Regions from separate parts of the Rhizobium indigoferae genome, predicted to be linked through region 2. Evidence: predicted binding sites of a transcription regulator. Region 2 holds the regulator's gene; each other region holds the start of a gene.
What was found. The regulator LexA, encoded in region 2, represses DNA repair genes until DNA is damaged. The targets are predictions, from matches to a motif close to TGTTCNNNNTGTGTTCNG.

Region 1 (10,168 bases), 2.3 Mb from region 2:
CGCCGGCCGAAGGGCAAGATCGCGCTGCCGGATGGTGTCGACGCCGATATCAGCCGCATCGAGACGATCTGGCGCGACCTGCTGCAGCAATCCGGCGGACCATTTCTGTTTGGCGCGTTCAGCGGGGCGGATGCGATGTTTGCGCCTGTCGTCAACCGGTTCGACATCTACGATCTCGTCAGCCGAAACGATATCCTGGCCTATATGGAGACCATGAAGGCGCATCCGGCCTGGCGGAAATGGGAAGAGGCGGCCCGCGCCGAGCCTTGGATCGTGCCGGAAGACGAAGTCTGAGCCTGGAATCATCGGCTTCGCAAAAAATACGTATGGGGACTGGTCAAGGCCACCCCTTGCATGTATAAGCGCGCCAAATTCCGAAATCGCGACATGTCCGTTTCGGCCGCCAGTCTGGCCGTGGGAATGTTTTGCCCGCAAGTGGAGTAAGTGAAATGGCTGTACCGAAGAGAAAAACAAGCCCGTCCAAGCGCGGTATGCGCCGTTCGGCAGACGCACTGAAGGCTCCGACCTACGTCGAAGACAAGAATTCCGGCGAATTGCGCCGCCCGCATCATATCGACCTGAAGACCGGCATGTATCGCGGCCGCCAGGTCCTGACGCCGAAGGAAAGCGCATAATTTCCCGATCCGGCTTGTCCGATCGAAGTTTCAAGGCCGGCGTCATGCCGGCCTTTTGCATTTCGACAATATAATATTTGCAATGACTTGCAGTCAGACAACGGTTTGCGGCAGTATTCTTCTTGCGCGCTACTGTGCCGCGCGTCTTTTCAGACGCCAAGGACGCTGTAGCACTTTGAAGCTACGCATCATGCTTTCCGAAAATCGCATCCGATTTTCGGAAAGCATGATGCGCTGGGAGATTGCCGATGATAGCCGCCATGCCCCTGATGATTATCCCGTTTATTCTTTACAATCTGGCGATGCTGGGCCTGATGGGCGATGGCGGCATTCCGGCACTGCAGCATGATATCATCGTGCTGTCGATGATCTCGGGCGCGATCTGGAGCATGGCGCTCGGCGATCTTTTCATCGTCATCGCACTTGTCGTGCTGTTCTTCGAAATTCTCAAAGCGACCAGAACCGGTCCCGGCAATCTCGTCAACCACATGTTGTCGATGCTGGTCTTCATCGCCTTCCTGGTCGAGTTTTTGCTCGTCCGGGATGCTGCGACGCAGGTATTCTTCATTTTGATGACGATCGCTCTGATCGATGTCATCGGCGGTTTTGCCGTGTCGATCCGAAGCGCCGGGCGGGATGTCTCGATCGGACTATAGGTTGTCGAGCTTGTTCTGAAGGGCGCGGAGCTGTTCCTTCAGCTCGTCGATATCCTTGGCCTCGGCCTTGCGGCTTTCCTTGGCAGGCGGCGTCATGAAGGGCGAGAACATCTGCATCGCCTGCTGAAACAGCTCGGTGTTGCGGCGAACATGGTCCTCGACCATCTGCATCGGCAACTGCAGGTTCTTGCCGAGCGGCGTTTCGCCGAAAGCGCGGGTCACCTGCTCGCGCATCTGGGCTTGTTGTTCGGTGAAGGAGCGCATCGAATGTTCGAGAAAGCTCGGCACGACCATCTGCATCTGGTCGCCGTAATAGGTGATGAGCTGGCGCAGGAAGGAGATGGGGAGCAGTGTGTTTCCGGTCTTTGATTCCTGTTCGAAGATGATCTGGGTCAGCACCGAATGGGTGATGTCATCTCCGCTTTTTGCATCTTGTACGGTAAATTCTTCGCCCTTCTTCACCATCTCCGCCAGGTCTTCCAGCGTCACGTAAGTGCTGGTGCCCGTGTTGTATAGGCGGCGATTGGCGTATTTCTTGATAACAATCTGACCCTCATGCTTCGCCATATCAGTCTCCTGAACCCCCGTCTGATTTATGGATATTCCTCCAGTTGAGACTGTAAACGCAAAAGAAGGCCGGTGACAATCTCTTTGTGCGATGCGGCAAACCTTTCACAGAGCAGATGAATCGGGCTTTCGCGGGCTGCTGCCGAAAAATGACGGCAGCCGGTCTTCGCGTTTGACTTGTGCTCCAAGCTTTGCCAGTTTCCACTTATGTAAGTGAGACGAAAACGAGGAGCGTCCCCATGAGCAATCCATCCATCGTCATCGCCAGTGCAGGGCGAACAGCAGTCGGCGCTTTCAACGGCGCTTTCGCGACGGTTCTCGCGCATGAGCTCGGGGCGGCCGTCGTCAAGGGCGCGCTCGAGCGCGCCGGCGTCGATCCCGGCGAGGTGGACGAGGTGATCCTCGGCCAGGTGCTCTCCGCCGGCGAGGGCCAGAACCCGGCCCGCCAGGCGGCGATGAAGGCCGGCATTCCGAAGGAGGCGACCGCTTGGGGCGTCAATCAGCTTTGCGGCTCGGGGCTGCGCGCGGTTGCGCTCGGCATGCAGCAGATCGCCACCGGCGACGCCAAGATCATCGTTGCCGGCGGCCAAGAATCCATGTCGATGGCCCCGCATGCCGCGCATCTGCGCGGCGGCGTCAAGATGGGCGACATGAAGATGATCGACACGATGATCAAGGACGGCTTGACCGACGCTTTCCACGGCTACCACATGGGCATCACCGCCGAGAATGTTGCGCGCCAGTGGCAGCTTTCGCGCGACGACCAGGATCAATTCGCCGTCAGCTCGCAGAACAAGGCGGAGGCAGCGCAGAAGGCCGGCCGCTTCGTCGACGAGATCATCCCTTACGTCATCAAGACACGTAAGGGCGACGTTACGGTCGATGCTGACGAATATATCCGTCACGGCGCCACGCTGGAGGCGATGGGGAAATTGCGCCCGGCCTTCGACAAGGACGGCACGGTTACGGCCGCGAACGCGTCCGGCCTCAACGATGGTGCCGCTGTGGCGGTGCTGATGAGTGAAGCGGAGGCAGTCCGGCGCGGCATCCAGCCGCTCGCTCGCATCGTTTCCTGGGCAACGGCAGGTGTTGATCCGCAGATCATGGGCACCGGACCGATCCCGGCTTCGCGCAAGGCGCTCGAGAAGGCCGGCTGGTCGGTGAACGATCTCGATCTCGTTGAAGCCAACGAGGCCTTCGCGGCGCAAGCCTGCGCCGTCACCAAGGATCTCGGGTGGGATCCGTCGATCGTCAACGTCAACGGCGGGGCGATCGCGATCGGCCACCCGATCGGCGCCTCGGGCGCGCGCGTTCTCAACACGCTGCTGTTCGAAATGAAGCGCCGCGGTGCGAAGAAAGGTCTTGCCACGCTTTGCATCGGGGGCGGCATGGGTGTGGCCATGTGCTTTGAAGCGCTTTAAATAGCATACGATCCATGTTTGATTGAAGATCCCGCCACGCGGCGGGGCAAAAAACAAAAGGGGAGCGGAACATGAGCAGAGTGGCTGTGGTCACTGGGGGTACACGCGGCATCGGCGCGGCAATATCCATGGCACTGAAAAACGCCGGATACAGGGTCGCGGCCAGCTATGCGGGCAACGACGAGAAGGCCAAAGCCTTCCATGATGTCACCGGCGTTCCGGTGTTCAAATGGGATGTTTCGGATTACCTCGCCTGCGGCGAGGGAATTGCCAGGATCGAAAGCGAGATCGGGCCTGTCGAAATCCTCGTCAACAATGCCGGCATCACCCGCGACGCGATGTTCCACAAGATGACGCAGCAGCAGTGGCACGAGGTGATCAATACCAACCTCACCGGCCTGTTCAACATGACGCATCAGGTCTGGACCGGCATGCGTGACCGCAACTTCGGCCGTATCGTCAATATATCGTCGATCAACGGGCAGAAGGGCCAGATGGGCCAGGTGAATTATTCGGCGGCCAAGGCGGGCGATCTCGGCTTCACCAAGGCGCTGGCCCAGGAAGGGGCAAACAAGAACATCACCGTCAACGCCATTTGCCCCGGTTACATCGGAACGGAAATGGTGCTTGCCGTGCCGGAGAAGGTGCTGAATGAACGCATTATTCCGCAGATCCCCGTCGGTCGTCTCGGCGAACCGGAAGAGATCGCGCGCTGCGTCACCTTCCTCGTCTCCGACGATGCCGGCTTCATCACCGGTTCGACGCTGACGGCCAATGGTGGACAGTATTTCGCCTAGGCAATTCCATTCCTCGAGTCGGTAATACGGATTATCGGCAGATTCAAAGCGATGACGCGCCGGGAGACGCGCCATCGCTTATTTCATTTGCTGGATCAAGACCGGCGGTCGGTGTTTGGATGTCGCTGTTTCCGAACTCTGGCTGGGACTTTGGCGAGCGAGCGGTCTCCGCTGCTGAGGGCTGATATCGCGGTCGTCAGGAAAGCCGATGCGATGAGAGCGGCGACGAGGGAATTCAGGAAAATCTGGATCATGGAAACGTTCCTTTCCGGTGCGCCGGGCGGCTCTGCCTGTCCGTTGCGCTCGTGAAGGAGATATGGGCCTGCCCGTTGGGCGGCGGTAGATTCGACTTTCGCAACCGAGTGTCAACGACTCGTTGACGGGTGTGAGCGGCAAAGAAAACGGGCGCCGAAGCGCCCGTCGGGAGTCCGATATGCCTTTGCCGATTAGCGGCAACGAGCCTCGTAGCGGCGGCCGTAGCGGTCGCGATAGACGCAGTAGCCGCGGCGTTCGACCGAATGACCGATCAGAGCACCGGTCAGACCGCCTGCAACGGCGCCGACGGCTGCGCCGCCCCAGCTGTTGGTGACGACACCGCCAATGACCGCACCGGTGCCGGCGCCGATCGCCGTACCTTGCTCGGTCGCCGTGCAGGATGCCAGAGCGCCGACGAGCGCACCAATAAGAACAATCTTCTTCATCATGTCGTAACTCCCCAGGTTTGTAGGCCTTTAGACGCGGCCCATGAGTACAAGGATAATGATAATGACGAGAACTAGCCCCAAACCGCCAGAAGGTCCATAGCCCCAGCCACGGCTGTAACCCCAATTCGGCAGGGCTCCGATCAGAAGCAGAATAAGGATAACAAGAAGTATCGTGCCGAGCATAGTGTGTTCCCTTCATTTCATCTGCAATTCGAATGGACGAGAAACACTTATTGGCGATTTTTGTTCCCGGCTAAGCTCTCGAAATGTGACGAAACCTTGTTTGCGGTTTTCTGAGGAGCATGGCCGCTTTCACGAACGGTCGGCAGCATCGGTCGAATTCGACCATCCCGGGAAATCACCCGTATGGTTAAAAACTCCTTTAAATACAATATGTTGCGGTGAACAAAGCGGGAAAATCGTGATGTCGCCGATTCGTCAGCGATTCGTTCCCTCTTTGATCAACGCCTGCACTCGGCACCCGTATCGGCTGCCGCAGTTTAACGCGATCTGAATCCGGCTCCCGAAAGATTAATGCCGGTGCGATGAGGTGGAACGAAGGCCCTTGCCGCCGATCCGCATCTAGCGCCCGGACCTGAAGCTGCTACCAGATGTGGCCGTGAACGAAAGGCGAAAACGACGGAGTCAGCGATTCGTCTCCGATTCGTTCCGGCTTTGGTCGAGAGGTTAATTTCGGGCGGATTTTCGCTTGTTCAAGATCAGGCGGGAATCGGTCACTCACGATAGCGAAAATACGAACAAGAGAGAGTCTCATGATTCAGCATCTAGTGGGAAAAAGTGATTCAAAATCAATACTTAGCCGTGAACAAAAGCTGAATCAGCTGGAGTCACCGATTCGTCGCTGATTCGTTCTCACGCTGTTCCGAATCGGCAATTCGGGCGCTCCACGGGACTCGCAAAGGTCGTAATCCCCGAGGCATTTTGAAATCTGCCCTTGCGTTTGCGGCGGCAGCTGTCCATGTGTTCACTGGCTTCCATCGAGGAGCCGAGATTTTCCTGGGGCCACCCGCCTCATTTGCATGGACTCATGACTCTGACTTCGCAGCCGATGATTCTGAGTGGGCGCGGTGTGACCGCGGTGCTCGGGCCGACCAATACCGGCAAGACCCATTATGCCATCGAGCGCATGGTTGCGCACGGGACGGGCGTGATCGGCCTGCCGCTCCGGCTGCTGGCGCGCGAGGTCTATACGCGGGTGGTGGAGAAGGTCGGCGTGCAGAATGTGGCGCTGGTCACCGGCGAGGAAAAGATTTCGCCGCCCAATGCGCGTTTTTCCGTCTGCACCGTCGAAGCGATGCCGCGCGAGACCAAGGCCGCCTTCGTCGCGATCGACGAGGTGCAGCTCGCCGGCGATCTCGAGCGCGGCCATATCTTCACCGACCGCATCCTGCATCTTCGCGGCCGAGAGGAAACGCTGCTGCTCGGTGCGGCGACGATGCGGCCGATTCTGCTGCAGCTGCTGCCCGGCATCAATATCGTCGAGCGGCCGCGGCTTTCGCATCTTTTCTACGCCGGGCAGAAGAAGATCACCCGGCTGCCGCAGCGTTCGGCCATCGTCGCCTTCTCCGCCGACGAGGTCTATGCCATCGCCGAGCTCATCCGCCGGCAGCGCGGCGGCGCCGCGGTCGTGCTTGGCGCGCTCAGCCCGCGCACCCGCAATGCGCAGGTGGCGCTCTATCAGGCAGGCGACGTCGAGTATCTGGTGGCGACCGATGCGATCGGCATGGGCCTCAACCTCGATGTCGATCACGTTGCCTTCGCCCAGGACCGGAAATTCGACGGTTACCAATTCCGCAATCTCAATCCTGGCGAACTCGGCCAGGTCGCCGGGCGCGCCGGGCGACACGTGCGGGACGGGACCTTCGGCGTCACCGGACAGGTCTCGCCCTTCGACGATGAGCTGGTGCAGCGCATCGAGGGGCACGAGTTCGACAACGTCAAGGTTTTGCAGTGGCGGACGACGGAGATGGACTTCTCCTCAATCGCATCGCTGCGCGCCAGCCTTGAGGTGGGACCGCGCGTACCGGGGCTGACGCGGGCGCTGCCTGCGGTCGACCATCAGGCGCTGGAACAGCTTTCGCGCTATCCCGAGGTCATCGATCTCGCCGACAGGCCGGCGCGCGTCGAAAAACTCTGGGAGGCTTGCGCGCTTCCCGACTATCGGCGTATCACCCCAGCACAACATGCCGATCTTATCGCGACCCTCTTTTCCGATCTCGTCCGCTATGGCACGGTGAACGAGCAGTTTCTGGCGGAGCAGGTTCATCGCTCCGATCGAACAGATGGGGAAATTGACACGCTTTCGGCGCGAATCGCGCAGATAAGGACCTGGACCTACGTTTCGAATCGGCCCGGTTGGCTTGCCGATCCGACACACTGGCAGGAAAAGACGCGGGAAATCGAAGATCGATTGTCCGACGCGTTACATGAAAGGTTGACGAAACGCTTTGTTGATCGCAGGACATCTGTGCTCATGAAGCGCCTGAGAGAGAATGCGATGCTGGAAGCTGAAATCAGTGTGAATGGCGATGTCTTCGTTGAAGGACATCATGTAGGGCAGTTGAGCGGATTCCGTTTCACGCCAGTGGCGGGAACGGACGGACCGGATGCCAAGGCGGTTCAGGCTGCGTCGCAGAAGGCGCTCGGGCTCGAGTTCGAAGCCCGCGCGGCCCGGATGCATGCCGCCGGCAACAGCGATCTGGTAATCGGTTCGGACGGTTTGATCCGTTGGCTGGGCGACCCGGTGGCGCGGCTTTCGGGCAGCGATCACATCATGCGTCCGCGCGTGATCCTGTTGGCCGACGAACAACTGACGGGCAATGCCCGTGATCACGTCGCCGCCCGCATCGAGCGCTTCGTCAATCATCATATCAGCACGGTGCTGAAGCCGCTCGATGATCTGTCGCGCGCCGAGGACCTGCAGGGTCTCGCCAAGGGGCTTGCCTTCCAGCTCGTCGAGAATCTCGGGGTGCTCTTCCGTCGCGACGTGACCGAGGAGGTGAAGTCGCTGGACCAGGAGGCCCGTGCCTCCATGCGCCGTTACGGCGTGCGTTTCGGTGCCTATCATATCTTCGTTCCGGCGCTTCTGAAGCCGGCCCCGGCCGAGCTCATCACGCTGCTCTGGGCGCTGAAGAATGACGGTCTCGACAAGCCGGGTTATGGCGATCTCATTCCGGTGCTTGCCGCCGGCCGCACTTCTGTCGTCACCGATCCGAGCTTCGAGCGGATGTTCTACAAGCTCGCCGGCTTCCGTTTCCTCGGAAAGCGTGCCGTGCGCATCGACATTCTGGAAAGGCTTGCCGATATCATCCGGCCGCTGCTGCAATGGAAGCCTGGTCAAAACAACCGTCCGGAGGGCGCCTATGACGGCCGCCGCTTCACGACGACGACGGCGATGCTGTCGATCCTCGGTGCGACGCTCGAGGACATGGAAGAAATCCTCAAGGGTCTCGGCTATCGCGCCGATGCCGTGAAGGCGGAGGAGGCATCAGTACATCTTGCGACGCAGGATGCGGCCTCAGTGCCTGCTGCCACTGCGGAAACGCCTGCGGAAGAGACAGCCGAAAAAGCTGATCACGACGATGCCGACGGAGCGGCGGAAGAGACTGCTGCCGAGACGGCTCCGGCGGTTGCTGACGCGCCCGTAGCCGAAGCGGTCCAGACCCCCGCTCCGGTCGAAGCGATCGAGACATCGGCTCCGGTGGAAGCGTCTGGGGAAGCGGTGTCCGTTCCTGAGGAAGCAGCACCTGCTGCTGGGGAAGCAGTACCTGCTGCTGGGGAAGCCGGCGAGCCGGTGGAACCGAAGCCGGTTCTTCTGTGGCGTCTCGGCGGCCGCAACGACAATCAGCGCCAGGCGCGCGGCGGGCATGGCGATCGCCGTGGCGGCCAGGGCCAGGAGCGCGGTCAGAACCAGGAACGCGGCGACCGCAATCGCCGGCCCGGCGGCGGTGAAGGCGGCGAGGCCAATCGCGGCGGCGACGGCCGTGACAACAATCGCCAGAACCGCGGCAAGGAAGGCGGCGGTCGCGATGGCGGCCGGCCGCAGCAGGCAAGGGGCGACCGCAACAACCAACCACGGGGCGACCAGCCGCGCGGCGACCGGCAGGACCGTGGCGATCGCAAGGATCGCGGTGACCGCAACGATCGTAACGACCGCAACAACAATCGCGGCGGCTCGCAGCCGCTGCGCTTTGAGGCCAAGCCGCCGCGCAAGGAGAAGCCGATCGATCCGGATTCGCCTTTCGCCAAGCTCGCGGCCCTCAAGGAGCAGATGAAGAAGTAGTCATGAGCGGGGAGACACAGCCGACAAGCGGTTCGCGCCAGCGCATCGACAAGTGGCTGTTCTTCGCGCGCTTGGCGAAGTCACGCTCGGTGGCGCAGAGCCATATCCAATCAGGCCATGTGCGCATCAACGGCGAGCGCTGCAGCCAGTCGAGCCAGATGGTCAAGCCGGGTGACCGTATCGAGCTGACGCTGGAGCGGCGCGATGTCGTTCTCGTCGTGCGCCTTGCCGGCGAGCGGCGGGGGCCTTACGAGCAGGCGCGCCTGCTTTACGACGACCAATCCCCGCCGCCCGATGAGGCAAAACGTCTCACGCCCTACGAGCAGGCAATCCGGGCGACCGGCACCGGCCGTCCGACCAAAAAGGAAAGACGTGCAATCGACAGGCTGATGTCGGACGAGGATTAGAAAACTCTGTCTGCGGCGGCGGCTTTTGCAGATCGTTTATCCTTGAAATCCGGCGATAAAGCCGATACGTCACTGACAACCTGCCGGAAGCGTGCTTGCCTCCCAAGCCTGCTCACGCTTTTCCTCCGGCACGGGGATAGGCGCGACGTTCCAGGTTGCCCGGCCCCATCCGCATGGAAATCCTGGAGTTCTTCATGACCTATGTCGTGACCGACAATTGCATCAAGTGCAAATACACCGATTGCGTGGAAGTCTGCCCTGTCGACTGCTTCTATGAGGGCGAGAATTTCCTCGTCATCCATCCCGACGAATGCATCGATTGCGGCGTCTGCGAACCGGAATGTCCCGCCGAGGCGATCAAGCCCGATACCGAGCCGGGCCTCGACAAATGGCTGAAGATCAACACCGAATATGCGACGATCTGGCCGAATATTACGGTCAAGAAGGAGCCGTTGCCTGAGGCCAAGGAAATGGATGGCGAGTCCGGAAAATTCGAGAAATATTTTTCCGAGAAGCCTGGTTCCGGCGATTGAAACAGTGTCCACATTCGGTCGCCGGATTCGGGCGACCGCGGGGCGAAACGTTGTAAAAGCTGCGTGAGGCATATGGGTGACATGTGTTGCCCGCATGACTCAAGCGAAGCAAATTATTGATTTCCTCATATTTTTATGATAGGTT
Region 2 (10,168 bases):
GGCGACAATGAAGAGGATTGCCCGGCCACGCAGGCCGCGATCGGCGGATGAGCCGGCGATCTCGAAATAGGCTTCCAGCCCTTCCGGCGTCATCAGGCTGATTTTCGCGTTCGACGCAGCAATATTAACGCCAAAACCGGTTTTCTCGACTGCCGCCTGCGCCACGGCAAGGCCGACGAAGGCTCCGAATGCGGCAGCATCAGGCGCGCAGAGCGCGATCTCGGCAATGCCGGTGACGCCATTGGCATGCGTCTCCAGCGCGCCGCGGTCGGCCGGCAGCGGATTGACGCGCTCGACGCTGAAAAGGAACAGATCGGGCGCTCGCAGGTCGCCGGCAAAAGCCAGCTTGAAGCCGGCGATGCTCTCAGAACCGTCCGGCATCCTCATCGGCCGGGTGAACTGCAGCATCTCGCCGGCGCTCGATCCGTTGCCGACGAAGTTCTGATGATCGACGCCGGCATCCTTACTGCCGAAAGCAAGCCCCGAAAGCCCCTCCTCGCCGCAGCGGAAGCGGAAGGCCCGGTTGCGGGCCGTGAAAACATTGCCTTGCCGCGCTGAGGCCTCGCTCTCCTCGACACTCGCAATCCCGAGCGGCTCCAGATAGGTCTTGTCGGCAAAAAAGACGCAGGCGTTTTCCGTTCCGAAGGGATGGCGTGCATCGGCGGCAACGGTGAAGCCGAGCTTGCCAAGCCTCTCGCGCGCCAGATCGATATTGACGACGGGCAGCACCACATGATCCAGCGGGTGCGGCTTGGCGGAACGCTCGTTCATGATATCCTCTCCTGGAAACGGCAAGAGATGTGCGATGGCGCGCCCCTCAATGCAAGACATGTGTCCCAATCCGGCGAATGAAAATAAAAATCTCAACGAGTTGGCGCCAAGTTTTACGGAAATTTAGCTACTTGCGGAACACATATGGAACATATAGTGTCTGTTCTGGATTTGTTTCAATCACGAGGTCACAACGTCGATGCTCACGCGCAAACAACAGGAGCTTCTCCTTTTCATTCATGAGCGCATGAAGGAATCCGGCGTTCCGCCATCTTTCGACGAAATGAAGGATGCCCTGGACCTCGCTTCCAAGTCCGGGATTCACCGGCTGATTACGGCGCTCGAGGAACGTGGCTTCATTCGCCGCCTACCGAACCGCGCCCGCGCGCTAGAGGTTATCAAGCTTCCGGAGGCCTACAGCCCCAGCATTCAGCCCCGGCGCGGCTTTTCGCCCAGCGTCATCGAGGGCAGCCTTGGCAAGCCGCAGCCGGTCGCCACTCCTGCTCCCGCAAAACCCGTCGCCGACAACGGCAACTCGGTCTCCGTGCCGGTCATGGGCCGTATCGCCGCCGGTGTTCCGATCTCGGCGATCCAGAACAACACCCACGACATCGTCGTTCCGGCCGACATGCTCGGTTCCGGTGAACATTATGCGCTCGAGGTCAAGGGCGATTCGATGATCGACGCCGGCATCTTCGACGGCGACACCGTGATTATTCGCAACGGCAGCACCGCAAGTCCTGGTGACATCGTCGTTGCTCTCGTCGACGACGAAGAAGCGACACTCAAACGCTTCCGCCGCAAAGGCGCCTCGATCGCGCTGGAGGCGGCCAACCCGGCTTACGAGACCCGGATTTTCGGGCCGGACCGCGTCAAGGTTCAGGGCAAGCTCGTCGGCCTCATTCGCCGCTATCACTGACATCAGGCATTCTGGATTCGGCAAAACTGTTGCTGCGCCAGTCATAGGCGCGATGCAGCATCCATGGCCGCGACAATGCATCGAATGCGGTTGCGACCTCCAGGCCGGCGTCGGCGAACCGCAACTCGACGGAACCGGTCCTGCGCAGCGTTTCGCCGGTGAAGAGCGTCGCCCCTGAGCGGCAGCTGTTGAAGCGCAGGCGGACCGACGTCACGACGATATCGGCCGCGTCGCATGCCGGACCGAGATAGGCGGCATTGTCGATGACAGCAACCACGTGACCATTGCCAAGCCTTGATATGCACCAGGCCTTCTTGACGCAGGAAAAGCGGTTTGCTTCACCACCAGCTGCAGCCGCCCGCATCGCCGACCTTGCTTCGTTCTGCTGATCGCGGGAAAGCCTGACGCGGCGGTCTTCTCCCTCCGGCGGGATAGCAGGACCATCCAGATCTTCGGCGGGTGATGCGTCGGCAGGACCAGCGCTCTCTGCCTGGTCGAAGATGAAATCCGGCGGTCTTTCACGGTTGGAAGCCATGGCCCCCGCCTCGACGATTGCGACGAGACCACCATCCTCCGAAATCGCCAGATCCGGCGGCCGGGGAACCGGCAGAAGCAAGAGGACGAGCGTCGAGATCGCGATGATCGACGTGCCGATATGGCGCAGCCGGGTGCGGAGCAGCGTCAGCAGCAGAAAGCCTGCGACGGCTATCGCGAAATACCAAGCGGGCAAGCGGCCGATGCCGATGTCGCCACCCCAGCCGGACACCGTCTTTGCGATCGCGATCACCAGATCGAGGCCGAATCCGACGACCTTCCAAGGCAAAACATCCAGACCGAAAGGCATGAGCAGCATCGCCAGCAACCCGGCCGGCATGATGATGAAGGAGATGATCGGCATCGTCGCGAGGTTTGCCGGCAGGCCATAGGCAGTCAGGCGATGAAAATGCTCGATCGAAAACAGCGCGGTGGAAAAGCCGCCGATCAGCGAGGTCAGGAAGACGCCGCCGAAGAAACCCGCAACCGTAACGACGGGCCGAAACACCGGCAGCTTCAGGAAAGCGTTTTCGCGGACGCGCCGGTCCTTCCACAGCTGGTAGCCAGATACCAACGCCAATGTCGCAGCAAAGGACATCTGGAAGCTCGGACCCAAGACCTCGGACGGTGAAATGGCGAGAATGACGAGCGCCGAGAGAGCGACATTGCGCAGGCTGATCGACGGCCGGTCGAAGAAGACGGCAATCAACATGATCGCCATCATGATGAAGGCGCGTTCGGCCGAGACGGCAAAGCCGGAGATCAGGAAATAGGCCGTGACGGCGATGAGCGCGCCGGCAGCGGCGATCTTCTTGGTCGGATAGGCTTGGGCGACACCGGGAAAGAGGCTGAGCAGCATGCGGAAACCGACGAAGAAGATGCCGGCTGACAGCGCCATGTTGAGGCCGGAGATAGCGATGATATGAGCCAGACCGGACTGGCGCAGCGCCTCCGTCGTCTCATTCGAGATGGCGCGCCGCTCGTCCGTCACCAGAGCAGCGGCAAAAGCGCCGGTGTCGCCGGGCAGAATCGACCTTATGCGGTCGCCGATACCGCTGCGCAGCCGGTAGAGACCTTCGAGCAGCGCTTCCGTCGTCGATCTGGCCGCTTGCGGACCTGCCTGCAAATCGACCTTTGTCGGCGCACCGTAGCAGAAGCCGTTGGCGCCGATGCCATCGAAATAGGCACCGAAGGAGAAGTCGTTGAGCTCAGGAAGCGCTGGACCTGCTGGCGGCGTCAGCCGTGCCCTGCCGGTTATGATATCACCGATCTCGAAAGGCGCGTCCGCGCCGCGGGCGATCGCGGTTATGCGCCCCGGCGGCCGCTTCACCTCCGGCGCCTCAGTACCGGTGACGGCAAGAATATAGCGCCACCGCCCGCGACCATCGCCTTCGCGCCGCTCGACACGGCCGGTCACCGTCGTCGTCACTGATGAATCGAGGATCACGGTCGAAGCCCGTCGGCTCTCGAGTTGCGCCGAGACCACGCCGCAGGCGACAAGTGCAAGCGCCAGCAGCGTTGCCCGCAATGCCGCCCGGGCTGCGGCTGGCGATGAGAACCGCGACGGTCAGCACCAACAGGCAGAGCAGCGATGCAACGAGCGGGAAGTCCGATGCCGCTAGAAACCAGAAGGCTGAGCCGGCGCCGAGGAAGACCGGTGAGAACAGCAGCAGGCGGCCATGGTCCGCCTCTTCGCCCAGCATGCGCATGCCACCACGCAGCGATTGCGAGGCTGCTGCCGGCAGCCGGTGGCGCCACGGTGTCGCCGACTGCGTCCTTGGCGGCCGCGTCACCACGACAGGCGGAGAAAAACCGGCGGAGTCGGCAAGGCCGGCGCCTGCTTCCGGCCGCAATTCGACTGTCGTCAACTCCTGCATGTGCTGCCCAAGGTCACTCGCCCAGACAGCCAGAATGCAACCGCCAATCAAATCCGGCAAGAATAATCGATTGAAAAGTGAGGGAAAATTGAAAGAGCCAAAAGAGCAGTCGAATCATCGGCTTCCGATATGCATGCGGCTCATCGCTGCAGTGCCTAAAAGGTGATACTGCAATGCACAAAATGCCATCACGGTAACTTGGCATTAGCCTCGCGATCATATAGCTATCGGTGAGGACGCTTAACCCCTATGGCGCTTTTATGGCGCCACCGCCATTTCGGAGGATCAGCATGACGGATCAAAGCGCTACAATAAAAATCGGTGACAAATCAGTCGACCTTGCCGTTAAAAGCGGCACGATCGGACCGAGCGTCATCGATATCGGTGCCCTCTACAAGAACACGGCTTCCTTCACCTACGATCCGGGTTTCACGTCGACTGCATCCTGTGAATCGAAAATCACCTACATCGACGGCGACGAAGGTGTCCTGCTGCATCGCGGCTATCCGATCGAGCAGCTCGCCGAACATGGCGACTTTCTCGAGGTCTGCTACCTCTTGCTTTACGGCGAACTGCCGACCACCGTGCAGAAGAAGGATTTCGATTATCGCGTCACGCACCACACCATGGTGCACGAGCAGATGAGCCGCTTCTTCACCGGCTTCCGCCGCGATGCGCATCCGATGGCCGTCATGTGCGGCTGCGTCGGCGCGCTGTCGGCCTTCTACCATGACTCCACAGACATCACCGATCCGCACCAGCGCATGGTCGCCAGCCTGCGCATGATCGCCAAGATGCCGACGCTTGCCGCCATGGCCTACAAGTACCATATCGGCCAGCCCTTCGTTTACCCGAAGAACGACCTCGACTACGCCTCGAACTTCCTGCGCATGTGTTTTGCCGTGCCTTGCGAGGAATATGTGGTCAATCCGGTGCTTGCCCGCGCCATGGACCGCATCTTCATCCTGCATGCCGATCATGAGCAGAACGCCTCGACCTCGACCGTCCGTCTCGCCGGTTCGTCGGGCGCCAACCCGTTCGCCTGCATCGCCGCCGGCATCGCCTGCCTCTGGGGCCCCGCGCATGGCGGTGCCAACGAAGCAGCGCTCAACATGCTGAACGAGATCGGCTCGGTCGACCACATTCCGGAATATATCGCCCGCGCCAAGGACAAGAACGATCCGTTCCGCCTGATGGGCTTCGGTCACCGCGTCTACAAGAACTACGATCCGCGCGCCAAGATCATGCAGAAGACGACGCATGAAGTGCTCGGCGAACTCGGCATCAAGGATGATCCGTTGCTCGAAGTGGCGATGGAGCTGGAGCGCATCGCGCTCACCGACGAATATTTCATCGAAAAGAAGCTCTATCCGAACATCGACTTCTATTCCGGCATCACGCTGAAGGCGCTGGGCTTCCCCACGACCATGTTCACCGTGCTCTTCGCGCTTGCCCGCACCGTCGGCTGGATCGCGCAGTGGAACGAGATGATCGAGGATCCGGAACAGCGCATCGGCCGTCCGCGCCAGCTCTATGTCGGCGAACCGAAGCGCGATTACATCCCGGTTTCGAAGCGCTGATCGCTTTAAAAGAACCGAAAAGAAAACCCGGTCAGAAACGACCGGGTTTTTTCTTTTTCAGCACGTCGAGAAGGATCTCGGCGGCGTGCTCGCCGGGCGGCTTTTCGGTCTGCATGCGTTGCCAGACGAGATCGTAACCCTCGTTCATTGCCTTCAATTGGAGCGTATCGGCCGACAGCCGCTCCATCCAGCGCGCCAGGCTGGCGCCGCGGACCACCTCGTTCAGATATTCCGGCACGACGGCATAATCGGCGATGATATTGGGCAATGCGCCCGTCCATACCTTGATGCGCTTGGTCAGCAGGCTGATGATCCAATCCGTCTTATAGACGGACACCGTCGGCACGCCGGCAAGGCCGAGTTCGAGGATTACCGTACCGGAAGCCGCCATCGCGGCATCCGCTTCGGCAAAGGCCTTCCACTTCTGCATGGATCCGACCACGACCTCCGGCGGCGTGGCCCAGCCGGCGACGAGACCCTTCACCAGCGCTTCATTGTGCGGCACGGTGGGCAGCAAGAAACGCATCGGGCCGTTGCGGGCGACGAGTTCCCTGGCCGCGTCCTCGAAGAACGGCAGCAGCCTGCTGATTTCGGAGGATCTTGACCCTGGAAGCATCAGGATCGTCTTACCCGCTTCGTCGACGGGTGCGCGCCCGGCGCGCAGCCGCCGCGCTTCGAGCAGCGCCGGATCGGCGGTCAGGCGATGGCCGACATAGGTGGTCTCAGGCCCGCCGAGCGTGCGCATCACTGCCGGCTCGAAGGGCAGGACGGCGAGCACATGATCGACGTAGCCGAGCATGCGCGTGGCGCGATATTCCTTCCAGGCCCAAACGCTCGGACAGACGTAATTGACAACAGGCAGATCGGGCAGCGCGGTGCGGACACGCTTGGCGACGCGATGGGTGAAATCCGGGCTGTCGATAATGAGAAGAATATCGGGCTTTGCGGCAATGATGGCAGCCGTCGTCTGGCGGATCAAAGTATAGAGCTTCGGCAGCCGGCTCAGCACCTGGGTGATGCCCATGATCGACAGCTCGGAGAAATCGAACAGGGACCGCAAGCCTTCCGCCTGCAGCCCCTCGCCGCCGACGCCGACGAGTTCCACCGGTCCGCTATGAATCCGCTTCAGGGCGGCAATGAGATCTGCTCCAAGCAGATCCCCCGACACCTCGCCGGCAATGACGGCGATCTTCAGCGGCGCCCCGTTCATTCGAGCCCCCATGTCGGCAGGCCGCGATCGATGCCGCAGACGAAAACCCCGGCCTCATCGGCGGCTTTGATGACGGCGGCGCGATCGAGCACCAGCGACCGGCCGGCCTCGACGGCGACGCCGGCAAGGCCGGCTTTCCTCGCGTTCAAGACCGTGGAAACGCCGATCGCCGGCAGGTCGGCACGGATATCCTGTTGCGGCTTGCAGAGCTTGACAAGCGCGCCGCGGCGGCGCGGCGAGATGCGCCCGGCGGCTCTGAGACCCGCGACACGCTCCAGCATCTCGTCCGTGCCCTCAAGACCCTCCAGCGCGACGATACGCCCGCCGATGGCGACGGCGCCCTGGCCGACATCGAGCCGGCCGAGCATTTCGGCGGCTTCCGCCGCGCGGTTGATATCGCGCCGGTCTTCTTCGCCCGGTATCGCCGTGCCGAGCGGGCCGACGGCGGCAAGAAGGTCCGGGGCGATCTCATGGGCACCGACGACACGCCGGCCGTTTCCCTCGATCAGCCGGATCACCATCTGCAGCACCGTATCGTCGCCGCCGGACAGCAAGGTGCGGATCGCGGCCGGCATCTTCATCAGAGTGCGCAGCGTCGGGCGCACCTCGCGCCATTCCGGACGGCGCCGCACGCTGCCGGACATGACGACACGGCCGATGCCGTAGCGGTTCAAGAGGCCCTCGAGAGCTGCAAAATCGCCGATGCCGATGACGGCATGGTCATACCCTTCCCAGCGCCGGTCGCTTTCGTCCTTCAGCGCGACGATGACGGGATTTTCGCCCGCCGCTCGCGCGGCTTCGGCGACATAGGAAGGCAGAAGGCCGCCGCCGGCGATGATCGCCAGCCGGCCCGCAGCGGTGTCGCCGGATAAAGTCACGGACTAGCCCTTCTGTCCCCGGGTCGGCGAGGACAAGGCGCGGTCGCTGTCAGCGGCGATGAAATCGAGGATGTGGACCACCTGCTCGCAATCGGCATATTCTTCGCGGATGGCGGCGGCGTTTTCGCGGACCGAGCCCGTTCCTTCGAAGATCGACTTGTAGGCGCGACGCACTCTATGAATGACGGCGCGGTCGACGCCGGCGCGCGTCATGCCGACGACGTTGAGGCCGCTCAGCAGCCCGGGATTGCCGTTCAGCATGCCGTAGGGAATGACGTCGTAGCTCACTGCCGAGAGCCCGCCGACGAAGGCCTGACGGCCGACGCGGGTGAACTGGTGAACGGCCGAGCCACCACCCAGGATGACGCGATCCTCGATGACGACATGACCGGCGAGCATGACGTTGTTCGACATGATCACGTGGTTGCCGACCCGGCAGTCATGCGCGACATGGGAATTGGCAAGGAAGAGGTTGTTGTCGCCGACGATCGTCTGGCCGCCGAAATCGGCCGTGCCGGTGTTCATCGTCACGCCTTCGCGGATCGTGCAGTTGGCGCCAACCGTCAGGGTCGTCTCCTCGCCGCCGTGATGCACGCTCTGCGGATCGCCGCCGACGACCGCCATCGGGAAGATGCGCGTGCCCTTGCCGATCACGGTGCGGCCGGTAACGACCGCATGCGACAAAAGCTCGACATTCGCATGCAGGACGACGTGCGACCCAACATGGCAGAAGGGACCGATCTTGACGCCCTCACCGATAACAGCACCGTCTTCGACGGCGGCCATCGGATGAATGCGGGCGCTTTCGGCGATAGTGCTCATGCCTGATCCTTACGAACGATCATCGCGCCGATATCGGCTTCGGCGACAAGCGCGCCGTCGACCTTGGCATCGCAATGGAATTTCCAGATATTGCCGCGCTGCTTGTGCTTCTTTACATGGAATTCAACACGATCGCCGGGTACGACGGGCTTGCGGAAGCGCGCATTCTCGATGGTCATGAAATAGACGAGGTTGCCGGGCTGTCCATCCTTCTTGGCACAGATCGCACCCGCGGTCTGGGCCATGCCCTCGATCAACAGAACGCCGGGCATGATCGGAGATTCAGGAAAGTGGCCAGTGAAATGCGGTTCGTTCACGGTGACGTTCTTGATGCCAATCGCTGTGTTGTCGCCGTCGATCTCGATGATCTTGTCGACCATGAGAAACGGGTAGCGATGCGGCAGCAGTTTCATGATCTCGATGATGTCAGCCGAAGAAAGCGTTGTCGTGGCTTCCTCAGTCATTTTGCTCGCCTCCAGGTTTCTTCCCGCGCACTCTCGTCTTGGACATCATTTGCGCGACATCTCTCAGATAGTCATTTAGCGGACGCGCAGGTGTGCCACCATATTGTCCGCCGGCGGCAAGATCGGTCATGATACCGCTTTGGGCGGCGATCTGCACGCCGTCGCCGATCGTCACATGCCCCTTGATGCCGACCTGGCCGCCGATCTGCACGCCATTGCCGATTTTCGCGCTACCGGCGATGCCGACCTGCGCAACGATGGCACAATGGCGGCCGATCTGAACGTTGTGGCCAATCTGGACCTGATTGTCGATCTTGGTGCCCTCGCCGATCACCGTATCGTCCATGGCGCCGCGGTCGATCGTGGTGTTGGCGCCGATCTCGACATTGTCCTGAATGATTACCCGGCCGATCTGGACGATCTTGATCATGCCGCGCGGACCCGGTGCGTAGCCGAAACCATCCTGGCCGATGCGGACGCCGTTGTGGATGATGACGCCATTGCCGAGCAGTGCACAGAGAATGCTCGCACCGGCCGCAATCGAACAATCCCGGCCGATCTTGACGCCCGGACCGACGATGCTCTGCGCGCCAATGCGCGTCCCCTCGCCGATCTCGGCATGCGCACCGATGACGGCCATCGGCTCGACGATCACACCTTTTTCGAGTTTGGCGCTCGGATCGATCGCCGCGCTTGGCGCGATCTCGCCTTCACCTGGCGAAAAGGTGACCGGGCGCAAGGCTGCGGGATAAAGCAGGCCGCCCGCCATCGCGAAGGCCGCATGCGGATTGGACGACAGAATGACCGGGATATGCTGAGGTACGAGATCAGCAAGCGCCTTGTCGCAGATCACCACCGAGGCTTCGCATGTCGCCAGCTCATCGCGGCTGCGGCGCGACAGGATATAACAGACATCGCCTGCCCGTGCCCGGCTGATGGGGGCAACGGACCTGACGATAACACCGGCATGGTCGGAATTAACAAGTTCCGCCCCAAGAAACTCTGCCAGCTCAGCGAGCTTCAGACCTTCATGGGGCAGAAAGAAAACGTTTTGCTCCATCGGCAATGCTCCAGAACGGAATTGAGTCTTACAGTTCCGGACTGCCGATATCA
Region 3 (10,168 bases), on a different replicon from region 2:
TGCTTTTTTCAACCTTCATGTGCGCGCAGAGACGCTCGGTTCCAATTTCTGGATCCAGTGTGATGATCAGCTCGACAATTTCGCGTCGCCAGCGAGGGGTGCCTTCAGTCAAAGCAATCGAGGCTGCCTCCAATGCTGCCTCGCGGTCAAGCTTCCATAGGCCCTTCAACGCTGCTCCTCTTCGGTCAGGCCGGTAGGTCAGAGGCGCTAGGGCATAGTCGAGGAGCATGTCGTGCGCCCGCTCAGCGCCAATCTCCGGGAGGAATTCAAGGTAAGAGAAGCTGCCCGGCAAACGGTTCTGTCCGATCCAATTACGAAGTCTTGCCGACACCTCAAGATGCTTTTCCGTTCGCAGTAGGATAAGAAATAGATCCCACGCGAATTCCGGATCCTCGGCGACGTTCGCCTCGCGCCTGAAATGAGAAAGTATCGTCTCAAGCGCAACAGGCGTGTTTACAACTAGCAAGGCATTGACGGCGGCTCTGCACTTGTTTTTTCCGCTCGCCAGCATGGACGCCAGAAAGTGCACGAATTCGGCTGATTGTTCTCCCCGACTGGACAAGCTTGCGGCGACAAGATCTGCTGCCGGCGACGCAGAGTCGATATCCTTTAAGTTTGCAAGTATGAAATCGAACGCTTCTGCGCTTCCGGAGAAAATTAACTGCCTGAGTGTTGTCGGAGCTGCGATAGGATCTGAAAGGACGCCTGGCTGCGGGAGAGATATTGCAAGTGCCATTTGGGGGCGGGACGCAGTCAGCCAAACGGGTATCTGCCGACCCGACCGGATCGCAGCCACGTCGATGCCGTCATAGTCGCCGCGATAGTCCAGGATGTCCACCGCAAGGATCCATTCATCCTCGTTAGTGTCGATTGGCGATCCTACGACCGCTTCACTTGCTATGCGTCTTACGGCAGCTGTAACAGCCTCTGACGGATGCGCGGCAGCGTGAGAGAGTCCGATCCAGCGTGCGGCGCTGTCTGGATGGCAAAGCGCAGCAAGCACAAGGTCCTCGTATCGTTTTCCATTGATGCGCTGCAGCAGTGCAACCGCATCTGCCGTTACGTCATCATGTCCCTTGATGTCCTCCAGAAGAGACAGCCTGCCGAGCGCTATCGCATAAATGTGTTCTTCAAAATCTGTCCCCGCCTTGCTTTGTAGGGCCAGGAGATGGTCATGTCGTGTAACACTCAGCACAAAGGAAAATGGTGAAAAAAAGTCGGTTGGATGACGAAAACGCTCAGTCTCGATCATTCCACGGACTTTGCTTGCGAGTTCAATCAGCCAATGGCTCCATAACGCGCCATCGATTTCATCTTCGACTCCACGAAAAGCACTCTGGGCGGTGCCTGACACTTCGCCGTCGTCCGCAAGTAGTTGCAAGAGTGCGCTCCGGAACTGGTCAGGTTTTTTGAAAAGCAGCGGACGTGCCCACCATGAGGTGGTCCCTTTTCCTTGCTTGATCCCCGCCGTCATCATGGCAAGCGCCCGATCGGGATCAAGCTCGCATAGGGCGGCGAATGCCGCCTGCTGCATCCAATCCTCCTTTATAGCCAGCCAGTTCTTGAGTGTTGGAATTTCGGCCTGATCACGGAACCGCCTCACGGCATAGACGAGGCTTCTCATCCTTCCTTTCGGCATATGTTCGATCAACATCGCCTTGTGTGAAAACCAGATCGGTGAGGCAGCTTCTGGCTTAATGCCAACCAGCATATAGGCCAGACCGTCCAACGGATCTCCACGAGCCACGGCGTGGTCCAATCGAGCGTCTAACCATGAAGTGGAGAGATCCGCGCACCGACGCAGCGCGCGCATGGCGTCTTCTCGACTGTTAAGATTCGGGTAATCGCGGGTGAACTCGTTTTGAACTTCTTTGTTTTGGAGCCGTCTATGGCGGTCGCAATAGACCGTCCAGAGCCCGTCCAAAAGCACAGGTGATGGGGCCGATTGAGCGAGAAATACGCCGGCATCTTGCAAGATTGGACTATCTTCCTTCAGCAGCTGTTCCGACATGTTGGTGGCATTCTCGCGGGCGGCTTTTAGAGACTCGACAAGCGCTTTCGTCGCGATCTTAACTTGCCATAGCGGCGCGTTTGCTTTTTCCATCTCTCGTAGTCGTTGTACCAACGGCTTAGCAGCTCTCGCTCCAAGCGTCGGGACAAGAAGCAGATAAATCCCCTGAATGTGCGCGGATTGGACAGGATTGCCCTCCAGACGACGCATGAGCATCGTGCAATCTGACAGATCGGATGCTGCAGTGGGTGAGGACAAAGCCAGCCAAAGATAGTCCATGGCCACGTAACCCAACGACCTGCCACCTATGGTATGTCTGCTCCCATACATTTCTTCAATGATGTCACAAAGATGCGCGGCATCGATCTTGCTCTTGCGACGCAGCCGCCTGAGCGTCACGGCCACCATCCAGTTCAGCACGCGGTCGTGCCAGATTTCAACGTCTGCTTCAGCCGTCCTCGTAATGAGACCAGCCCGCTCCAGCCGGATTCGCATGTCGCTATTGACCCCCGCCTTCGTGCGGGTGGCGGCATCCCAAGGATAGGCACACCTTCCATCAATAGTGTCGGATAGAAGCTCCATGACCAAGGCTTCATCGTCTGGGTGGTCTGACAGACCTCCCAGCTTCCAAAGTTTATCGTAGTAGTTCTCGAAAATTTCGTATTCATTCTGTGGCGCAAACGTGCCTGAGACATCGAACTGAGCGTAAACGTGGGCGAGAACTGGCTTGCAAAGAAGCTGTCTCAGATCATCGGGCAGGTCAGTGAAAGGACGGTCTCGCAACCGTAGAAACTCGCGGAGCTGAACGAACGAGAAGTTGCCAATGGAGCGCACCTTCGAATGCTCACCGCCGATTTGGCTGAAAACTGCGGCTCCAACATTCTCTGGAACCGACATGATAAGACGGAATTTCCGATGGTTCATGATTTCAAGTGAAAGCTCGCGTGCCTCTTCCACCGTCTGAACATTGTCGACGAAAATAACCGCCAGCGGGAGATTGGACGAAAGACCTTCCGTCGCATTTCCAATGATGGACTTCTCCAGTCGCGTGTGAACCACCGTCAGGGAAAGATCCTGGTCGTGGTTCATCCCATCGATCCAGATCCGATCCGCTGCCGACCTAAGTGTTTCGCCGGCATTGCCTTTGGATCGCACGATCACGCTCGGCAAGCCAGCGCGCATGGCAGCCTCAGCGGCGGAACACAAAGCCCAAGTCTTGCCGCTGCCGCTACTGCCAGAAAGCAGGGTTACAGGTTTCTCGCCAAGCTCCAGGAGCGGACGCACGTCATCCTTGCGGCAATAGCCCAAGGAGGTCATTGCAACGGTCAAAGCCGGCAACAAGGCACGCGCGAGCTTAGACCGGTCACGGATAGGCTTGGAGACCAGGCCAGCTTCTGAGAGTAGCTCTTCAGGCGTGATCTCGACATTGCCGATGGCAGACTTGGCGAGCAATATGCCATAAAGCTCTCGACGCTTAGCTGGAATGTTCTCGCGGTAATCAATGACGACCTCAAGAAGAGCGTCGATTTCCTCAATGTAGATATCGTCAGTCGCCTCCATTTTGACAGAAAAGCCGGAGAGTAACCGCCTTACTTTTCGTCGATGTTCCTCGGTGTCCTTGTCCTCATCGTCCGCAAGCTTCCTGCAGATGTAGTTGAAAAATGCAAGGTCCGTACTCGGATGATCCAACCCATCTGCGGCGCTCGGATCGGTAGGCGCATTGAAGAACGGACGCATGACTTTGGTGTCAAGGCTGGCTCCGGCGACGCTGCTTTTTGCCTCGGCGGCCAGCGTCTCGACGACGCGGAACAGATCGTCGTATCGAGCACCCTTGCGCCCGTCGGTCACAAATCGAAAGGAAATTTGGCCTTCGTCGCTTATATGAGGAACGGCTTTAAGGAGGTCGGGCATAACGTCCGAAATCACATCCCTTAGACTCCAGGTGCGCCCAGAGGATCGGGTCTTATATTGTTCAACCAAAAGGTGTCCGCCGTCGAGTACAGACGCATCTCCAGCGCCCGGCTCCAACGTGATCACAACCGTGGAGCTATCGTCGTCGGAGCTAGGATTGAGCGTCGCACGCGAAATGTGAGCAAGGTTAGCAAGGAACTGGTAGAGAAATCCGTTGATAGCTGCCGGACCGCCGGGAGCAACCGACTTAAAACTCGGCGCCACAGGGTCAACTAGATTCGGCTCGTGACCATTGCCTATCGTATCCAATATACTCGCTCCAATTAGACCTCTCCCTAAAGGGGAAAAAGTGTTTAAATATATACAGTAATCATGAGCTCTGATAAGCGTAGCTCACCCGATTTAATCGCCACTCAATTCCCGCCTCTGACCCATTTTGCGTGCGCAATGTTATGCGCAGCGGCCTTGATCGGAGGTATTGGCCAACAGATAGCTAGAGCAGCGTTCGCTGCGCTGACTCTGGTGGAACGGGTTGTTGACCTTCGCCGCGGCGGGCCAATTCGGTCTGAGCGCTGAAACGAATATCGACGTCCCGGTCTCGTGAAAATTCATGCAACGTGTCCAGGCTGAGGCGATCCCAGCCTTTGCCCCGGTCCGGTCCAGATGGCACCCGCGGCAAGAGACCCGGTTCACTGCTCCACGCCAGAAGTTGCTCGAGCGAAGCCTCGTTCAGGAGGTCGCGTAGGTGATGAGCTGTGACATAGGCATCCGGCATGGCTCGATGGGCCGGCAATCCGATTTCGTGTTCCAGTCCTTCCGGCATGCGTTGATAGCGAAGCATTTGATTGGAAAACCGTGGAAGATGGGGCCATACGCGCAGGGCGCATTTCCAGGTACAGATCCATGGTGTGCCGCCCGAAAGCCGGGGAGTGCAGTACCGCTGTTCAAAGGCCGCTCGATGCGCAGCCAAGGCAGCCACGCCTTCGTCAGGACGAAGAACGCTTAACGCAACATCCTTCCAATAGGGTGCCGATGCGACCTGGACGTCCATGATGTGGTGGATTGCCATCGTCTCAGGCGAGATCGGACGGCCGGGATTGATCAGCAACGCGCCTCGTTCATCACCCAGGCGCCACCGCTCATCCAGTCCAAGGACGACGTCCTGCCAGCCGATTTCACATACGTCGTTCGGCCCGTTGCCTGCGGTTTCGAGATCGATGACGCGAATGCGGGAACTACGCATGTTCTGGACTCTGTCTGTCGTTTCGGACCTTCATGGTCACAAATTAAGATCGAGTTGCTGCCGACTTTGCGCATCGTCGCTTCGATCGTTTGTCAGGGATGATAGCGTCACGCCCAAAAGACGCACGGATCGCTTGAATGGGTAAACGCTCGCCAGAAGTTCGGATGCGGCGTCGAGCACGTCCATGTGTCCCGAACAAGGAATAATGCTGGTCCGACTGCGGGTCGCCTGGGTGAAGTCAGAGTATTTGATTTTCACGGTTACGGTCTTGCCGCTGATGCCCTGCGCCTCGCAGTAGCCCCACACCTTCTTGGCAAGTGGCTTCAGCTCGGCCGTCGCGCGTTCGAGATCATCGATATCCTCGACGAATGTGTCTTCTGCTCCCACTGATTTGCGGATCCGGTCGGGTTTGACTTGCCGCTCGTCAATGCCGCGGGCAATGCCATAGAAATAAGGACCGGACTTTCCGAAATGCTCCTGCAGGAAGATGAGCGACTTCGATTTCAGATCGAGCCCGGTTTCGATGCCGAATTTACGCATGCGCTCGGCCGTCGCTGGCCCGACACCATGGAATTTCTTGACGGGCAGGGTTTCGACAAAGCCTGGCCCATTCTTCGGCGTAATGACGGCCTGGCCGTTGGGCTTGTTCAGGTCACTGGCCATTTTGGCGAGAAACTTGTTGTAGGAAATGCCGGCTGAGGCGTTGAGCCCGGTGACCTGCTTGATCTTGGCCCGGATTTCCTTCGCAATCTCGGTGGCGATCTCCATGCCTTTCAGGTTTTCCGTCACATCGAGATAGGCCTCGTCGAGGGATAGCGGCTCGATCAGCGGCGTGTATTCGGCGAAGATTTCGCGGATTTGCTGGGAAACCGCCTTATAGACGTCGAAGCGCGGCGGCACGAAAATCAGGTCCGGGCATTTCCGTTTTGCGGTGACCGACGGCATAGCCGAATGGACACCAAAGGCCCGCGCCTCATAGCTTGCTGCAGCCACCACGCCGCGTGCGGCCGATCCGCCGACGGCGAGCGGCTTGCCGCGGAGTTCCGGATTGTCGCGCTGTTCGACCGACGCGTAAAATGCGTCCATGTCGATGTGGACGATTTTCCGGACCGGGATGTTGCTCAAGTCGTTCATGGCGGCTTCAACGAGAAGGGCTGCGGGTTCGGCGCCTCCTTTTGAAGGTTTTACACCGAAACAAAGAGAGAACATAGCAGCCTTCGCCGCGATATCAACAATCGGAGTTACCGGGTCCTGAATGCGGTGAAACTACTGGCCCGCCAAGGCGTTCTGATCCTGTGACAATAACAGCAGGAGAACAGTCCAATGATCGCAAGCGCTGACCGTCGGTGAAACTCGCCACATACAATGTCAACGGTATCAACGGCCGCCTTGACGTGCTGCTGCGATGGCTCGATGAGGCGCAGCCAGATGTCGTGTGCCTGCAGGAATTGAAAGCCCCAGACAACAAGTTTCCGCGTCGAGAACTTGAGCGCGCCGGCTACGGAGCGATCTGGCATGGCCAGAAATCTTGGAATGGAGTAGCCATTCTAGTGCGTGGACAGGATCCGCTCGAAACGCGGCGTGGCCTGCTCGGCGATCCGGATGACACGCATAGCCGCTACATCGAGGCGGCCATCGATGGAGTGATCATCGGTTGCCTCTATCTGCCCAATGGCAATCCTGCTCCCGGTCCGAAGTTCGACTATAAGCTGCGCTGGTTCGAACGGCTGCATCACTATGCGGCCGAACTGCTCGAGCTAGACATTCCCGTCGCGCTCGTCGGCGACTTCAATGTCATGCCGATTGACCTCGACGTCTACAAACCTGAACGGTGGCGGGACGATGCGCCGTTCCGACCGGAGGTGAAAGCGGCCTACGCCGCGCTCGTTGAGCAGGGCTGGACGGACGCGGTGCGGCACCTTCATCCCGATGAGCGGATCTACACATTCTGGAAATATTTCCGAAATGCCTTTGCCCGCGACGCAGGGCTGCGGATCGATCACTTCCTGCTAAGCCCCGCACTTGCTGACGATCTCAAGCAGGCCAAGGTCGACAAGTCGGTCAGAGGCTGGGACCACACAAGTGATCATGCACCGGTGTGGATCGAGCTGCTTTTGACCGGTCCAGGCTCAGAAAAGGCTCGGCTGGGCGACCGGGTCTCCGGCCTTTGTTACGATCGTTGAGCCGTAAGGCTCCCTGGATGCTATGATCAGCGCATCGTCGGGGAGCGGACGGCCAAGCGCCTTGGCCTCGTCCCATGGCGCGCGCATCCAAACATCGGTCTCTTCCTTTGTCAGCAGGAGGACCGGCATGGCCTTCTCATGAATTGGCTTCACCAGGTTATTCGGATCGGTGGTCAGGAAACCGTAGAGGTCATCGGTTGTCAGTCCGTCCTTGACCTTCCGCACGCTCGTCCATTGTGGGACATGGATGCCTGCAAAGAACATCAGGGGCTTGCTTTCATCGAGCGCGAACCAGGCGTTTGGGGTCCTGCCGCCCTCTTCCTTGCTGGCTGGATCGGGCTCCGCGAAGCTGGTCACAGGGACAAGGCAGCGATGCTCGACACCAAACCAACGCTTCCAGTGCGGAAAATTGAGAGTACGAACATTCGTGGTGCCGCCATCCACCTGCTCACGCAGCAAGGCATCGAAGTCGACCTCCTTGCCCTTGGCGCGCAGTTTTTCGGCCTTCTTTTCAGCTTCTTTCTTGAGAGCGAATAGTGGGGAGGGCAGACCCCAGCGCACATGCACCAGCTGCTTTCTTCCATCGGCCGTATTGCGCACGATCGGCCCCATCTGATCCGGGTTCATTTGGTACGCCGGCATGAGATTGATCATGCTCTCGGCGTCCTGAGCCCACTTGGCAACCCAATCCTTGTCTTCCATGCGGTACAGATTGCACATTCGCGGCGACCATTCCCGTGAACACTGCGAGCATCGTACCCGATGGATTTGCCAAATGCCAACCGGCGGAGGGTGAGTTGCCAATCCGACAAAATTTATTTCCGCTCGACCAAATCGCCGCAATTGGCCCATGGCCATGATTCGCAAAGCGAATCTCTTGGTTCCCTAAAGTTGAGAGATAATATTCCTATTCTCGGTTGCTTGACTCTTCGAGCCCATCGGAACAGATAGAGAACATCTGCATTCGAACGACATGAAGTCGAAACTCCAACACGGCCTTCAAGGGACGCGTGAATGATAACTGCTGCCCGCAACAGGGTAATTACCGATCTACGCGACCGCATAGCCTCTCTCGAGGGCGGTTCGACGAGGAAGGTTGGCTGCCTTGCTTTCGGGGTCTCCGAAATAGACGGGGTGCTTCCGGGCGGCGGTCTGGCATATGGCGCCTTGCACGAATTCGCGGGTGGCGGGTCCGGAACGGTTGATGGTGCTGCCGCCGCCCTCTGCGTGGCGGGGATCGCGGCGCGAACCAAGGGGCAGATCCTTTGGTGCATGACGCGTCCAGATCTGTTTTTCCCGGCGCTGGCGCAGGCGGGTCTTCATCCCGATCGCGTGGTCTTTGCCGAAGCCGATAGGGAAGAAGATGTCCTGGCGACCATGGAGGAAGGTCTTGGTTACGGTGGCCTGGGTGCCGTGGTCGGTGAGCTCGTTCGTCTTCCCATGACCGCGTCTCGCCGGCTTCAGCTTGCGGCGGAGAAGACCGGAACGATTGGGCTGGTCGTGCGACGATGGCGGCGGCAGACAGAGGCATCGGACTTTGGCCAGCCGACGGCATCAACATCCCGATGGCGCGTCAGCGTACTGCCATCGGAAGAACTGCCGGTTCCGGGCGTCGGGCGGCCACGATGGCTGCTGGAGTTGATGAGAGTGAAGGCGGGCGAGTGCGCAGAGTTTATTGTAGGAGCGTGCGATGCCACGGGTCGTATCCATTTATCTTCCGGATCTCGCGATCGACAGGATCAGACGGGCCGACGGCGCGGGAATGCTCACCGCTGAGCGGCCGCTTGTCGTCGTCGCGAAGAGTGGTTCCAAACGCTGGATCGCAGCCGCGGATGAAACAGCCCGATCCGCGGGTCTTAATATTGGCATGCCGGCCGCGAAGGCGCAGGCCATCGTGCAGGGCCTGCAGATGGTCGACGCCGATCCGATCGCGGACACTGCGGCCCTTAGACGCCTCACGCTATGGGCGTTGACGCAGTACACGCCGATCGTGGCAATGGATGCGCCCGACGGCATCGTCATGGACACCGACGGCGCCGATCATCTCCAGGGCGGCGAGGATCTGATGCTGTCCGGCATCGTCAATCGCTTCCGTGCAAAGGGGTTGACCGCGCGGGTGGCGATTGCTGACAGCTGGGGTGCGGCGCATGCGCTGGCACGGGTGAGCCCGCGCGATACCGTGATCGCTGCGCGGGGCGAGACGTCAGGTTTCGTCGAGCGGCTGCCGGTATCATCATTGCGGTTGCCCTCTGAAATCGTCACGGGCCTTCGAACCCTTGGGTTTCAGACGATCGGCGAGCTGTCGGCCACACCACGCGCGCCGCTTGCCCTTCGCTTCGGTCCCGAAATCGGCCGCCGTCTCGACCAGATGTATGGCCGGCTGCCGGAGCCGATCGATCCGATCCGTCCGATGGATGTCATCGAAGTCAGCCGCGCCTTTGCCGAGCCGATCGGCGCTCCCGAGACCATCGCCAAATACGTCTCGCGGCTTGTCGTTGAACTCTGCCAAGCGCTGCAGCAGAAGGGCCTCGGTGTTCGCCGCGCGGATCTTCTCGTCCACAAGGTCGACAATACCATGCAGGCGATCCGCGCCGGAACGGCGAAGCCCGCCCGCAATGTGGCCTGGCTGACAAAGCTCTTCAAGGATCGGATCGAGAAGATCGAGCCGGGGTTCGGGATCGAGAAACTCTCGCTGGTGGCTATCATCGCCGAACCGCTCACTGAAGTGCAGAAAGCGTCCTCCCTGATCGAGGAGGAGATCGTGGATATCGCGCCGCTGATCGACGTGATCGGCAATCGCGGGCAGCGTGTCTATCGCAT

Region 1: U5G49_RS21330 (helicase-related protein) is a predicted target of LexA. The motif match lies at 5,649-5,666, and genes of this name have one in related genera.
Region 3: U5G49_RS32455 (ImuA family protein) is a predicted target of LexA. The motif match lies at 8,288-8,305, and genes of this name have one in related genera.

Annotation. Positions count from the first base shown of each region.
Region 1 covers NZ_CP140635.1:4,329,914-4,340,081, reverse strand. The annotation lists gene U5G49_RS21370 (glutathione S-transferase family protein) at 1-294, shown strand, start outside; gene rpmF (50S ribosomal protein L32) at 450-635, shown strand; gene U5G49_RS21360 (hypothetical protein) at 884-1,291, shown strand; gene phaR (polyhydroxyalkanoate synthesis repressor PhaR) at 1,286-1,858, opposite strand; gene U5G49_RS21350 (acetyl-CoA C-acetyltransferase) at 2,098-3,279, shown strand; gene phbB (beta-ketoacyl-ACP reductase) at 3,351-4,076, shown strand; gene U5G49_RS21340 (YMGG-like glycine zipper-containing protein) at 4,523-4,780, opposite strand; gene U5G49_RS21335 (DUF3309 family protein) at 4,808-4,963, opposite strand; gene U5G49_RS21330 (helicase-related protein) at 5,829-9,083, shown strand; gene U5G49_RS21325 (RNA-binding S4 domain-containing protein) at 9,086-9,490, shown strand; gene fdxA (ferredoxin FdxA) at 9,685-10,023, shown strand.
Region 2 covers NZ_CP140635.1:1,749,027-1,759,194, reverse strand. The annotation lists gene U5G49_RS09050 (VOC family protein) at 1-771, opposite strand, end outside; gene lexA (transcriptional repressor LexA) at 971-1,690, shown strand; partial or broken gene U5G49_RS09040 (ComEC/Rec2 family competence protein) at 1,671-4,101, opposite strand; gene gltA (citrate synthase) at 4,392-5,681, shown strand; gene lpxB (lipid-A-disaccharide synthase) at 5,713-6,891, opposite strand; gene U5G49_RS09025 (LpxI family protein) at 6,888-7,769, opposite strand; gene lpxA (acyl-ACP--UDP-N-acetylglucosamine O-acyltransferase) at 7,773-8,591, opposite strand; gene fabZ (3-hydroxyacyl-ACP dehydratase FabZ) at 8,588-9,055, opposite strand; gene lpxD (UDP-3-O-(3-hydroxymyristoyl)glucosamine N-acyltransferase) at 9,048-10,115, opposite strand; gene bamA (outer membrane protein assembly factor BamA) at 10,166-10,168, opposite strand, start outside.
Region 3 covers NZ_CP140637.1:1,226,011-1,236,178, reverse strand. The annotation lists gene U5G49_RS32480 (hypothetical protein) at 1-4,231, opposite strand, end outside; gene U5G49_RS32475 (exonuclease domain-containing protein) at 4,416-5,165, opposite strand; gene dinB (DNA polymerase IV) at 5,202-6,299, opposite strand; gene xth (exodeoxyribonuclease III) at 6,512-7,348, shown strand; gene U5G49_RS32460 (SOS response-associated peptidase family protein) at 7,295-8,068, opposite strand; gene U5G49_RS32455 (ImuA family protein) at 8,363-9,124, shown strand; gene U5G49_RS32450 (Y-family DNA polymerase) at 9,039-10,168, shown strand, end outside.